3 regions of the Dickeya parazeae Ech586 genome follow, and region 3 is predicted to be linked to each of the others. Evidence: predicted binding sites of a transcription regulator. Region 3 holds the regulator's gene; each other region holds the start of a gene.
The links. The regulator PurR, encoded in region 3, represses purine synthesis genes. The targets are predictions, from matches to a motif close to CANGCAAACGTTTGCNTG.
Positions count from the first base shown of each region.

Region 1: purT (formate-dependent phosphoribosylglycinamide formyltransferase) is a predicted target of PurR. The motif match lies at 1,933-1,950, and genes of this name have one in related genera.
Region 2: purM (phosphoribosylformylglycinamidine cyclo-ligase) is a predicted target of PurR. The motif match lies at 2,716-2,733, and genes of this name have one in related genera.

Region 1 covers NC_013592.1:2,469,602-2,473,964, reverse strand. The annotation lists gene DD586_RS10800 (bifunctional 4-hydroxy-2-oxoglutarate aldolase/2-dehydro-3-deoxy-phosphogluconate aldolase) at 1-582, shown strand, start outside; gene purT (formate-dependent phosphoribosylglycinamide formyltransferase) at 677-1,855, opposite strand; gene DD586_RS10790 (S9 family peptidase) at 2,134-4,185, shown strand.
Region 2 covers NC_013592.1:1,238,142-1,242,504, forward strand. The annotation lists gene galS (HTH-type transcriptional regulator GalS) at 1-698, opposite strand, end outside; gene purN (phosphoribosylglycinamide formyltransferase) at 978-1,616, opposite strand; gene purM (phosphoribosylformylglycinamidine cyclo-ligase) at 1,616-2,653, opposite strand; gene upp (uracil phosphoribosyltransferase) at 2,925-3,551, shown strand; gene uraA (uracil permease) at 3,738-4,363, shown strand, end outside.
Region 3 covers NC_013592.1:1,888,325-1,892,687, forward strand. The annotation lists gene cfa (cyclopropane fatty acyl phospholipid synthase) at 1-954, opposite strand, end outside; gene purR (HTH-type transcriptional repressor PurR) at 1,378-2,403, opposite strand; gene cydH (cytochrome bd-I oxidase subunit CydH) at 2,789-2,878, shown strand; gene DD586_RS08300 (C40 family peptidase) at 2,982-3,986, opposite strand; gene DD586_RS08305 (Grx4 family monothiol glutaredoxin) at 4,317-4,363, shown strand, end outside.

The sequences.
Region 1 (4,363 bases), 580 kb from region 3:
ATTGTGATTAACAAACTGGAACACGCGGTACCGATGGCGAAAGCCCTGGTAGCGGGTGGCGTTCGTGTCCTGGAGTTGACGTTGCGTACCGACTGCGCGGTAGAGGCTATTCGCCTGATCGCACAGGAAGTGCCGGACGCTATCGTTGGCGCAGGTACCGTTACCAACCCACAGCAGCTGGCGGAAGTGACCGCAGCGGGTGCGCAGTTTGCCATCAGCCCCGGCCTGACCGAACCGTTATTGAAAGCAGCAACAGAAGGCACTATTCCGTTGATCCCAGGGATCAGCACCGTGTCCGAGCTGATGTTGGGGATGGACTACGGATTACGTGAGTTTAAATTCTTCCCGGCTGAAGCAAATGGCGGTGTGAAGGCATTGCAGGCGATTGCCGGTCCGTTTGGCAAAATTCGTTTCTGTCCAACCGGCGGTATCTCACTGAAGAATTATCGTGACTATCTGGCGCTGAAAAGCGTGCTGTGTGTTGGCGGTTCCTGGCTGGTGCCTGCTGATGCGCTGGAAAGCGGTGACTACGATCGTATTACCGCGCTGGCGCGTGAAGCGGTTGCTGGCGCAACAGCCTGATAGCGTTATCCCTTTCTTCATATCAAAAAGCCCGCATGCGGGCTTTTTTTGCATTCTGAATCGACGAGCCGACAGGCCCGTCTTATACAGGATATCAGCCGTTTACGCTGACGGCAGACGCGCAGGATTTCGCCAGCTCTACTGCTGCCTCTGTATTGTCGGCCGTCGCCAACGCGACCCCCATACGGCGGCGCCCACTGATGTCTGGCTTGCCGAAGAGGCGAATCTGGGTATGCGGTTTCAGAGCCTGTTCCAGACCTTGATAGCGCACATCGTTGCTGGTTAGCTCCGGCAAGATAACCGCCGAGGCGGATGGTCCATACTGGCGAATTGCGCCGATCGGCAAGCCGAGAAACGCGCGGACATGCAAAGCAAACTCGGACAGGTCTTGTGAAATGAGTGTCACCATACCGGTATCATGCGGGCGTGGCGACACTTCACTGAAGATGACGTCATCGCCGCAAATAAACAGCTCCACGCCAAACAAACCGAACCCACCCAGCGCTTTTACTACGTTGCCGGCAATCTCTTTAGCCCGCGCCAACGCCAGGTCGCTCATGTGTTGCGGCTGCCAGGATTCACGGTAATCGCCGTCTTCCTGACGGTGGCCGATAGGGTCACAGAAGTGCAGGCCGTCGGCGGCGTGGATAGTCAATAATGTGATTTCGAAATCGAACTTCACCAGACCTTCGACAATCACTTTTCCACCACCGGCCCGGCCGCCCTCCTGTGCGTAGCGCCAGGCGTGATCCAATTGCTCCGGTGAACGGATAAGGCTCTGGCCTTTCCCTGACGAACTCATGACGGGTTTGACGATGCAGGGAAAACCTAATTCCTGAGCAGCCTGACGAAATGCGGCTTCGTCGGCGGCAAAGCGATAACTGGATGTGGGTAACCCCAGCGTTTCCGCAGCCAACCGACGGATACCTTCACGATTCATGGTTAGACGGGTAGCTTCAGCGCAAGGCACAACTCGTTGTCCTTGCTGTTCCAGAGCGACCAGCATATCGGTAGCGATAGCTTCAATCTCCGGCACGATATAGTCCGGGCGCTCCTGCAATACCAGCTGTTTTAATGCGTCGCTGTCCAGCATATTGATGACATGGCTGCGGTGAGCGACTTGCATCGCCGGGGCATCAGCATAGCGATCAACCGCAATCACCTCGATTCCCAAACGCTGACACTCAATCGCTACTTCTTTTCCCAGTTCACCGGAACCTAGCAGCATAACGCGAGTGGCGCCGGGACGCAGGGCTGTTCCCATTGTTAACATAACCTGATACCTGATGGTGTTGTGAAAAGAGGGGGGTAAAAACGGGCGGACTATGGCCCGAACGTGGCCACAGTATAAACGAAAACGTTTGCGTTTGGCATCACTCGCGTACTGGTACGCAAAAGCGAGTGAAAATCCGTGCAGATCTCGGTACAAGCTGGATTCCCCTGCTGATTCATGACAGGCTTTGGGCATTTGCCGTTGCGCCATGGCTGGTTTGCCAGTGTGGGGCAGCGGTAAGGCAGAGTCTGACAAATGAATGGAAAGGAGTGATGTGCATGAGCGCGCCGCAAGCCGAAAAACGCCCGCATAGGATGACGATGCATGGCGATACCCGTATCGATAATTACTATTGGCTGCGGGACGATGAACGCAACAGTCCGGATGTGCTGGCCTGGCTACAGGAAGAGAATCGCTATTGCGAACAGGTGATGGCGCCTCATGAAGCACTGCGTCGTACCCTGTACGAGGAAATGGTGGCGCGGATCCCCGGTGAAGATGTTTCGGTGCCTTATGTGAAACGCGGCTACCGCTACCAAAGTCGTTACGAGCCCGGCAAAGATTACGCTATTTATCAGCGCCAGCCGGAGCAGGAAACGGAACATGATACCTGGCAGGTATTGCTGGATGGCAATCAACGGGCGGCTGGCAGCGAGTTCTACAGCCTTGGTGCGTTGGGGGTAAGCCCTGATAATCGACTGATGAGCGTGGCAGAAGACTTGCTCTCCCGTCGGCAGTATGTGGTGACGTTTCGAGACCTGACCAGCGGCGAATGGCTGGAGGACCGGCTGGAGAATGTGTCTGCCGGTAGTGAATGGGCGGCAGATTCCTGCACCCTCTATTATGTGCGTAAACATCCGCAGACGTTGCTGCCTTATCAGGTGTATCGCCATCGTCTGGGGGATGATCCGCAGCAGGATGCGCTGGTGTATGAGGAAACAGATGATACGTTTTATCTCAGCCTTGATAAAACCACGTCCGAGCGTTATATCCTGCTCTATCTGGAAAGTACCACCAGTACAGAAATTCTGTTGCTGGATGCGACTGACCCACAGGCAAAACCGCAGGTGTTTTTACCGAGGCGGGCGGATCACGAGTATGTAATTGACCATTTTCGTGATGATTTTTACGTTCGTTCCAACAAAGACGGCAAAACCTTCGGCTTTTATCGTGCTCACGATGCCAACGAATCAACCTGGCAGCCATTGATCACCCCACGCCCGGACTGTGTGCTAGAAGGGTTCGCACTGTTTGATGAGTGGTACGTGGTTGAAGAGCGTGAGCGCGGGTTGACCCAGATTCGCTATATTCACTGGCAAACGGCGGTTTCGCGCCAGATTGCGTTTAATGACCCAGCCTACGTGAGTTGGCTGAGCTATAACCCAACGCCCGAGAGCACACAACTGCGCTACGGTTACTCTTCAATGACCACGCCGATGACCATCTATGAACTGGATATGGCAACCGGTGTGCAGGCGGTACTCAAACAATCCGCGGTAAAAAATTTTGATGCCGACAATTACCGCAGCGAACGAGTCTGGATAACCGCCCGTGATGGTGAATCGGTACCGGTATCGCTGGTGTATCGCAAAGACTGCAAACTGGCGCAGAGCCCATTGCTGGTTTACGGCTACGGCGCTTATGGCAGCAGTATGGATCCAGAGTTCAGTAGCAGTCGTTTAAGTCTGCTGGATCGTGGTTTCGTGTATGCGCTGGCGCATATTCGTGGCGGTGGGGAATTGGGACAGCAATGGCACGATCAGGGCCGGTTGTTCAACAAGATGAACACCTTTACCGACTTCATCGATGTTACGCAAGCGTTGCTGGCGCAAGGCTATGGTGACCCGAAAAAAACCTTCGCCATGGGGGGTAGCGCCGGTGGGTTACTGATGGGAGCCGTTATAAACATGGCGCCTTCGCTGTTTTATGGGGTGGTGGCGCAGGTGCCGTTTGTCGATGTACTCACGACCATGTTGGATGAGTCCATTCCGCTCACCACTGGCGAATATGATGAGTGGGGTAATCCGAATAACGCGGCTGATTACCAGTACATCAAGCAATATAGTCCTTATGATCGCGTCTCGGCGCAGTGTTATCCCCACTTGCTGGTGACGACTGGCCTGCACGATTCACAAGTTCAGTACTGGGAACCGGCCAAATGGGTCGCGAAACTGCGTGAACTGAAAACCGACGATCATCTGTTGTTGTTGCACACTGATATGGGGGCTGGCCATGGCGGTAAATCTGGCCGTTTGGCCCAGTTTGAAGACATTGCCCAGGAGTTCACCTTCCTGTTAATGCTGCTTGAAAGCCAGACTTTGTCGGGGTAGTACCCCGGACGGGGGGAGCGGGGTAAGACAAGCAACCTGGTTTGTCGAGCCCTAACGTCAGAAAAGGCCGTGCCAGAAAAATGGTACCCAAAAAGAGTACAAGAAAAGCGAGAAGCCAGACGCGAAGCGTTGGAACTGCGATCACCAGGTGTCAGGAGGCAGAGGGTGATCGCAGGAT
Region 2 (4,363 bases), 650 kb from region 3:
CCCAGCAGTTCCACCATCGCCGCTTCTCCCCCCTGCAGGTCAGGCTCGCCGGCGGCAATCCACTCATCAGGCGGCTCGATGCCATGTTCCTGTAACGCTTGTCGCCAGCCAGTCAGACGTTCCGTTACGTCTTCTATCGGGTGACTGGATCGCAGATAACCAATGCGTTGATGCCCTTGTTGTAACAACATGCGGGTCGCCATCATGGCACCGCTGACGTTATCGAGGCAGACGCAGCGGTGCGCGTAGTTCGGCAGCACCCGGTTGATCAGCACCATGCCGGGGACCTGATCCATGAATCCTGCCAGCTCCTCATCGGATAAGGCTTTGGCATGTACGATCAGCGCGTTACAACGCTGGCGGATCAGGACTTCGATGGCATGCCGTTCCTTTTCTTCCTGGTGATAGGAATTGTTGATCAGCACATGCTTTTGCAGGCGCTGCGCCACGGTATCAACGGCTTTGACCATCGCGCCGAAGAACGGGTCCGATACGTCCATGACCACCACGCCGATGGTGTCACTGACCTGTGATGCCAGTGCCTGCGCGTTAGCATTCGGCCGGTAGCCCAATTGTTCGACGGTCTGCAGCACCAGATCGCGTGTCTGTTGGGTGACCGCGCTGTTGTTATTGAGCACACGGGAAACGGTAGCGATGGAAACGCCCGCCTGACGTGCGACATCACGGATGGTAATCATGCAACTCACCACAGAAGAAAAAGTTCACAAGGGCGCCTCTGGCATTCAACCTGTTGGGGGCTATTCTGTCAGGCGTTATGGATAGACTACGTGAGTCATGTCACAGTGATGAAAGCGGTTACATACAATTCTGTAACCTTTGTGACGAGGGTCATTATCCGGGAAAAAGATCGCGGCCAGATGCGACAATCTTGATGAAGGAAGGATGAGGAACGGACACGGGGATAACGCCCCGGTGATGCCGGGGCGTAAAGCAGAGTGGAAGCTAAAGAGGACGCTTTATTCAGCGGCGTAGCCGCTTTCGGGAATCACTTCGCCGTCAAGCCAGGCGTGATTATCGCGCAGCGCCAGACGTCCAGCCAGGAACCAGCCGACAACCAGCGGGTAGATGCTGTGTTCCTGCGTTTGCACCCGCTCTTGAATATCCTGCTCGGTATCGCCGGGAAAAATGGGCACTCTGGCTTGCAGAATAACCGGGCCACCGTCCAACTCTTCGGTGACAAAATGCACCGAAGTACCGTGCTCGCTGTCGCCGTTTTCCAGCGCCTTGCGGTGGGTATGCAGGCCAGGATATTTAGGTAATAGCGATGGGTGGATATTCAGCATCTTCCCCAGAAAACGGGTAACAAATTCGGCGCTGAGGATCCGCATATATCCGGCCAATACCACGACATCAGGCTGATATTTCTCGATTTCGATTGCCAGAGCGGCATCGAAATCGGCACGACTGGCGTAATCGCCCGGCAGTAACGCGTGGGTAGCGATACCAGCGTCACGAGCCCGCTTGAGACCGAAAGCATCAGGGTTATTGCTCAATACCGCACTAATTCGCCCGGGAAGGTGACCATGCTGACAGGCGTCAATTAACGCCTGCAGATTGCTTCCCTGACCTGAAATCAGGACAACGATGTTTTTCATCACTGGATGACCACGGTTTCTCCGCCATCGGTACGGGTAATAACACCGATTTTCCAGGCGGTTTCACCGTTGCTGGTAAGGTGAGCGATAGCATTGTCCGCTTGTTCGGCTGGCAGCGCGATGATCATGCCCACGCCACAGTTAAAGGTGCGGTACATTTCGTGGCGGCTAACGTTGCCGTTTTGCTGCAACCACTGGAACACAGACGGCCACTGCCAGCTGGATTCTTCAATCGTCGCCTGCATACCTTCCGGCAGTACGCGCGGAATATTTTCCCAGAAACCACCGCCGGTGAGGTGAGAAATGGCGTGTACGTCTACGTTTTCAATCAGTGACAGGACGGATTTCACGTAAATTTTAGTCGGGGCCAGCAGATGGTCAGCCAGTGGTTTGCCATCCAGTTGAATCTGTTCCGGATTAGCGCCACTCACTTCGAGGATTTTACGGATCAGCGAGTAACCGTTGGAGTGCGGGCCGCTGGAAGCCAGTGCGACCAGTGCGTCGCCTTCGCGTACTTTACTGCCGTCAATAATCTCGGCTTTTTCAACCACGCCGACGCAGAAACCGGCCACGTCGTAATCATCACCGTGGTACATGCCGGGCATTTCAGCCGTTTCGCCACCCACCAGTGCACAGCCAGACTGTTTGCAGCCTTCGGCGATACCGGTGATAACGCGAGCGGCGGTGTCCACATCCAGCTTGCCGGTGGCGTAATAATCCAGGAAAAACAGCGGCTCGGCACCTTGTACCACCAGGTCGTTGACGCACATTGCCACTAGGTCGATACCAATCGTATCGTGACGCTGCAGGTCCATCGCCAGACGCAGCTTGGTGCCAACCCCATCGGTACCGGAAACCAGTACCGGTTCGCGGTATTTTTGCGGTAAGGCGCACAGGGCACCGAAACCGCCCAATCCACCCATGACTTCCGGGCGACGGGTCTGTTTCACTACACCTTTGATACGGTCTACCAATGCATTGCCAGCATCAATATCCACGCCTGCGTCTTTATAGCTGAGAGAGGTTTTATCGGTCACTGCGGAGTCCCCACGGAGGTTACGATTGGTTTAAAAAATGGAGCGCGCTAATTCTAACAGCGTAAGCAAACGTTTGCGAGCGGTGTCTTCGCTGTGTGACGCTTTCGTCAGGAGACGATGGAGGCCGTTATCGGCGGTCTGGGGGATGGATAGCGATAATTTCCGTTTTCGCTTGATTTGGATCAGACTGGAATCTATGGCGTACATTTGAAAAAGCGGTATAATCCCGCGATTTTTTTGGCCGTCCACTGCCGATGGGGAGTAAAAAGTAATGAAAATCGTCGAGGTAAAACACCCGCTCGTTAAGCATAAACTGGGTCTGATGCGCGAGCACGATATCAGTACCAAGCGTTTTCGCGAACTGGCGTCTGAAGTCGGTAGTTTACTGACCTATGAAGCCACCGCCGATCTGGCGACGGAAAAAGTGACCATCGAAGGCTGGTGCGGCCCGGTTGAAGTTGACCAAATCAAGGGTAAAAAAATTACCGTCGTACCGATCCTGCGTGCTGGCCTTGGCATGATGGAAGGGGTGCTGGAAAACGTACCGAGTGCGCGTATCAGCGTGGTAGGGATGTACCGTGACGAACAAACTCTGGAGCCGGTCCCTTATTTCCAGAAACTGGCTTCTAACATCGACGAACGCATGGCGCTGGTCGTTGACCCGATGCTGGCGACTGGCGGCTCGATGATTGCCACTGTCGACCTGCTGAAGAAAGCGGGTTGCCGCAGCATCAAGGTGCTGGTACTGGTTGCCGCGCCTGAAGGTATTGCCGCGCTGGAGAAAGCGCATCCGGATGTGGAGCTGTACACCGCCTCTATCGACAAGGGCCTCAACGAACACGGTTACATTATGCCGGGCCTGGGCGATGCGGGCGACAAGCTGTTTGGTACGAAATGATATCCAGCCGACTGTAGAGTCGGCTTTTTTTTGCGTATAAGCCGCCGTTTCTGACCTAACCTAATGGCTGGCCCTGCGCATTCCACGGATGGCGACATTTTTTCAGCGTCGATGGAAAGTGGTCGACGCTGAACTTTCTGCCGGGGTTCCCGGTATTTTTCAGTCTGAGACACAGAGGAAAACACGATGACTCGTCGCGCCATCGGCGTCAGTGAACGCCCCCCGCTTTTGCAAACGATACCGCTGAGTTTCCAGCATCTGTTTGCGATGTTCGGAGCCACCGTACTGGTGCCCATTCTGTTCAAGATTAACCCGGCGACCGTACTGCTGTTCAACGGTATCGGTACATTGCTTTATCTGTTTATCTGTAAAGGTAAAATCCCGGCGTATCTGGGCTCTAGTTTTGCGTTTCTCTCTCCGGTCTTTCTGCTATTGCCGCAGGGATATGAAGTGGCGCTGGGCGGCTTTATTCTGTGCGGCGCACTGTTTTGTCTGGTGGCGTTACTGGTGAAAAAAGTCGGAACCGGCTGGCTGAACGTGATTTTCCCGCCAGCGGCAATGGGGGCGATTGTTGCGGTGATCGGGCTGGAACTGGCGGGTGTGGCGGCCAACATGGCGGGCTTGCTGCCGGCTACCGGTACTGAAATGGACACCAAGACCGTCACCGTTTCGCTGGTAACACTGGCGGTAACCGTGCTGGGTTCCGTCTTGTTTCGCGGTTTTCTGGCGATTATCCCTATCCTGATTGGCGTACTGGTGGGTTATGCGCTTGCTTTCGTGATGGGCATGGTGGATTTAACGCCGATCGCTCA
Region 3 (4,363 bases):
GTCATAGTCCGCGCCGAAATTGTGCCAGTCTTCCATGACCAGATAAGGCTCGCTGCGCTGGGCGATATGCTGCACTGAGGGTAAACACCCATTAGGGAAGATGTATTTGTCTATCCAGGCATCGACCTTGAGGCTGGTTTCGTTTGCGCCGATGGTATGCAACAGGAACAAACCGGTGGATTTGAGGTTTTTTCTGACCACCCTGAAGTAAGTATCGTAATTTTTCGGACCGACATGTTCGAACATGCCGACGGAAACGATACGGTCAAACTGCCGATTCAGATCGCGATAGTCCTGTAGCAGAATGGTGACATCCAGATCCTGACAACGTTGTTGCGCCAATGCCTGTTGCTCGCGGGAGATGGTCACACCGGTTACGCTAACACCGTAATGGCGGGCGGCAAATTCGGCCAGACCACCCCAGCCGCAGCCGATATCCAGCAGTGTCATTCCCCGGCGTAACTGCAATTTTTCGCAAATGAGGCGCAGCTTATCTTGTTGTGCCTGCTCCAGGGTTTCGGCTTGTTTCCAGTAACCACAGGAGTACTGCATGTACGGGTCTAGCATCAGGCTAAAAAGATCATTACCGAGGTCGTAATGCTCCTTACCTACAATCCATGCCCGCCGACGCGATTGCAGATTGGTCAGGCGAGCCATCAGTATCCGTAGCGTATCCTGCCAACGCTGGGGCAGTTGCTTCTCCAGCCCGGCGCGTATCGCTCGATGGAAAAACATGTCTAGCCGTTCACATTCCCACCAGCCATCCATGTAACTTTCGCCCAGACCCAGTGACCCGTCACGCAATATGCGCTTGAACAGTTCAGGGTTTTTGACCTGAATATCAAACGGTCGCGAACCGTTAATGGCGATATTCGCGGCCGACAGCATTTCATTAACCAGTTGGAACCAGGGTTGACTGGGGGTACCCAGATCCTCCACGTAAGATGAACTCATAACTTCTCCCTACCTTGCCAGATACATGCGTTATACGGGATAAACCAGACAAATATCGCGATGGAGGGTATTCGATGTACCCATTCCACACGTCATCGTCTATCCCTGAGAGCCTCAGAGGAAAATAAGAGACAAGCCGACACGAAAGGCGTCTACCCCGGCCGTGACAAACGGTGTAACAGTCATTAGTGGGGTAGAAAAAGTAAGGCGATGCGTATTGCTAAAAGCATCGTCTGATCATGGTTATTGTCGTCAATGACAGTGACAAGTGTATGACTGCTTTAACCCGGCGACAAGATTCATCGGGCTAAAGCAGCACATTGCGTTCTATATTAGGGTGCCAGGGAGACACGCTTTAGCGCTCTACGGCGCGGTATAACGGCGGTTGATTCGCCAGCGTGCGATAACGAAATCGTCTGGCTATTAACGGCGATAATCGAGATACGGGCCGTCAGCAACGGAACGGCGCTCGATCAGCGTCGGGTGGACTTCGATGGTTTGCGCTTCCTCGCGTTTGCTGGTGATGCGGTCAAGCAGCATGGAGAACGCCGCCTGTCCCAGCCGTTCCTTAGGCTGATGAATGGTCGTGAGCGCCGGCGTAAAATAGCGGGAGTGGCGTACATTGTCGTAACCGATCACCGAAATATCCTGCGGTACACGCAGGCCCAGTTCATCCGCCGCACAAATCGCTCCCATAGCCATAATATCGCCGCCGCAGAATACCGCGGTCGGTCGCTGCTTTTGCGCCAGAATCTGATGCATGGCTTTGTAGCCGGATTCGGGTTCAAAGTCACCCTGAACCACCCATTCGTCACGCAGGGGGATATCCGCTTCTTTCAGCGCTTTCAGAAAGCCCAAATAACGCCCGCTGCCGGTATTGCGCCCCTGAGAACCGGGGATGGCACCGATATCACGATGCCCGCGCTCAATCAGATAGCGACCGGCCATATACCCACCGGCAAACGCATTATCAATAATGGTATCGGTGAAATCGCTGTGGGCTTCGCCCCAATCCATGACGACCATCGGAATATGGCGATAATCCGCCAGCATTGACAGCAGTTCAGGCGGGTACTCGGCACACATCACCAGCAGGCCATCCACGCGTTTTTGCGCCAGCATGGACAGGTAAGCACGCTGTTTATCCTGATTATTGTGAGAGTTACACAGAATCAACGTGTAACCTCTGGCGTAGCAACTGTTTTCCACCGCTTCGATAATTTCGGCGAAATAGGGTGCTTCGCTGGAGGTCGCCAGCAGCCCGATAGATTTGGTGTGGTTGACTTTCAGGCTTCGGGCCACCGCACTGGGTGAATAATGCAATTCATCAATCGCTGCGCGTACCGCAGCCTTGGTCTCTTCGGCGACGAAACGTGTTTTATTAATCACGTGTGATACGGTTGTGGTTGAAACGCCTGCGCGTTTTGCCACATCTTTAATCGTTGCCATCTAAAGTGACTCCTGAACTCATCTGTTACAGTCGTGGGTCTGTTACAGCAGTAAATATGTTGTTAATCGTTTGCCTGCGTGAATTTTGCTCCTGCTGGACAACAAGGCAACATTTCAGTAGGAGACATGCCGAGGTGTGTAGCTTGAAGGGAGGGCTGACGCTTCGACCAACGCAGTGTACACGGTAAACTGCGGATTTTGGCCGATTTAGAGCAAAAGGGGAAGAGGCAATTCGTGTTATCTCTGTGACGCAGAAATCGGTTTTTTGACTTCAGTCGGGTAATAATAGACCTATACTTTATGTGCTTGCCCATCCGCCGGGATACGGTGTTGATTCAGACATAACGGGATGATGGCGATCATCAGTCATATACAGGAGAATACGATGGATACAAATTTGAAAATGTCGCTGTGTAGTACGTTGGTCGCACTCGTGGTGATCATTGTTTTTAGTTTCACTGCGGTATTGAACTGATAGCAGATCGCCAGTGGTGTAAAAAGAAAACAGAAAAGGGGCTAGTGCCCCTTTTCTCGTTATTCATTAAGCCATTTAGCCGATTGTTATTGACGAATATCCGTTAGCGAATGGTCTTCGGTGTCACCACGCGGCGAGCGCCGACATAATGATCCTGCCAGTAATCTTCACTCAATTTACTGATTTTGATGTCAGAACCCGAGCGCGGTGACTGGATAAAACGACCATTGCCCAGGTAGACGCCAACGTGGTCGGCAGCACCGCGGTTGGTGATACGGAAGAACACCAGGTCACCGCTTTCCAGTTCGCTTTTCTTGATGGGCGCCGCGTCACGCAGGTGGAACATCTCATTGGCTGTGCGCGGAATCGAGATTTTTACCACATCTTTATAGGCGTAATACACCAGCCCGCTGCAATCAAAACCTGAATAAGGCGTTGCGCCGCCCCAATGGTACGGTTTACCGATTTGGCTCATCAGCTTGTTCATGGCAGTCAATTTGGCGTGCTGATAGCGTTTTTGGTGAGCAGCACTGATGGTCAGCGCCGCTTTATCGTGTTTGCCTTTCTTGCTTTTACCATGTGAAGACGTGGCGGCTACCTCATCTTCTTCATCGACCGCCGCTTTACCTTTTTTATGCGCGTTTTTCGCGACCACGAGTTCATGCGCTTTGTGGCTGGTTTTAGCCTGCGCCGGTGTTTCTTTCTTTGCTGCGTCTTTTTTCGTGGTTTTCGCTAATGCAGCCTTAGTGGTATGCGTGCTTTTCTCTGGCTGCGATTTTGTATGGGAGGAATGGGCTGCCGCCGCCACCGACTTTTTGTCCGCAGACTTTTTGTCATTGTGCGACTTCGCGTTTTTATCGTGACTGGCTACGGTTTTGGCTGGCGTAGGCTTTGCGTGTTTTTCCGGTTTTTTGCCGTGGGTCGGCTCCGTGCCTTTTTTGTTAGCATTTTTGGCAACTTTGTTCTTTTTGGATTCATCAAGCGCTTTATTCGCCGTTTCTACACCAGATTTGCGTGGTGGCACTGCCCCGCCGTGCGGATTAGCCAGCGCCAGACCAGAAAATAGATTACTGAAAAATAATAAAAAGAGCGTAATAAATAACCGCATGATAGTTCTGACCGAATGTTGTCCTCAATCGTTCAATCTTTACAGTATTCCCGAAAATGACCTGATAAAAAAGCGGGAGATAGAATAATCCTACTACAAAATAGTGAGAAAACGTTAACAACGGTGTTTGCTGCTTAATTATCCGGCGATTTGGCGTCGCTTTGTACCGTTAGCGCGTCACCCGGATAAAACCCTATAAAAGATAGCGTTTTTTTGTGGCCGTCGCTATCGTTAGAATACAAAACAAAAGAAGCGGTATGCCACGGTTTGCCGCGAGTCATATGAGCGGCTCTTAAGGGCTGCTCATCACGCGCTTGAGGAAGCAATAGAATGACGACAACGACACTTGAAAAAATTCAGCGCCAGATTGCTGAAAA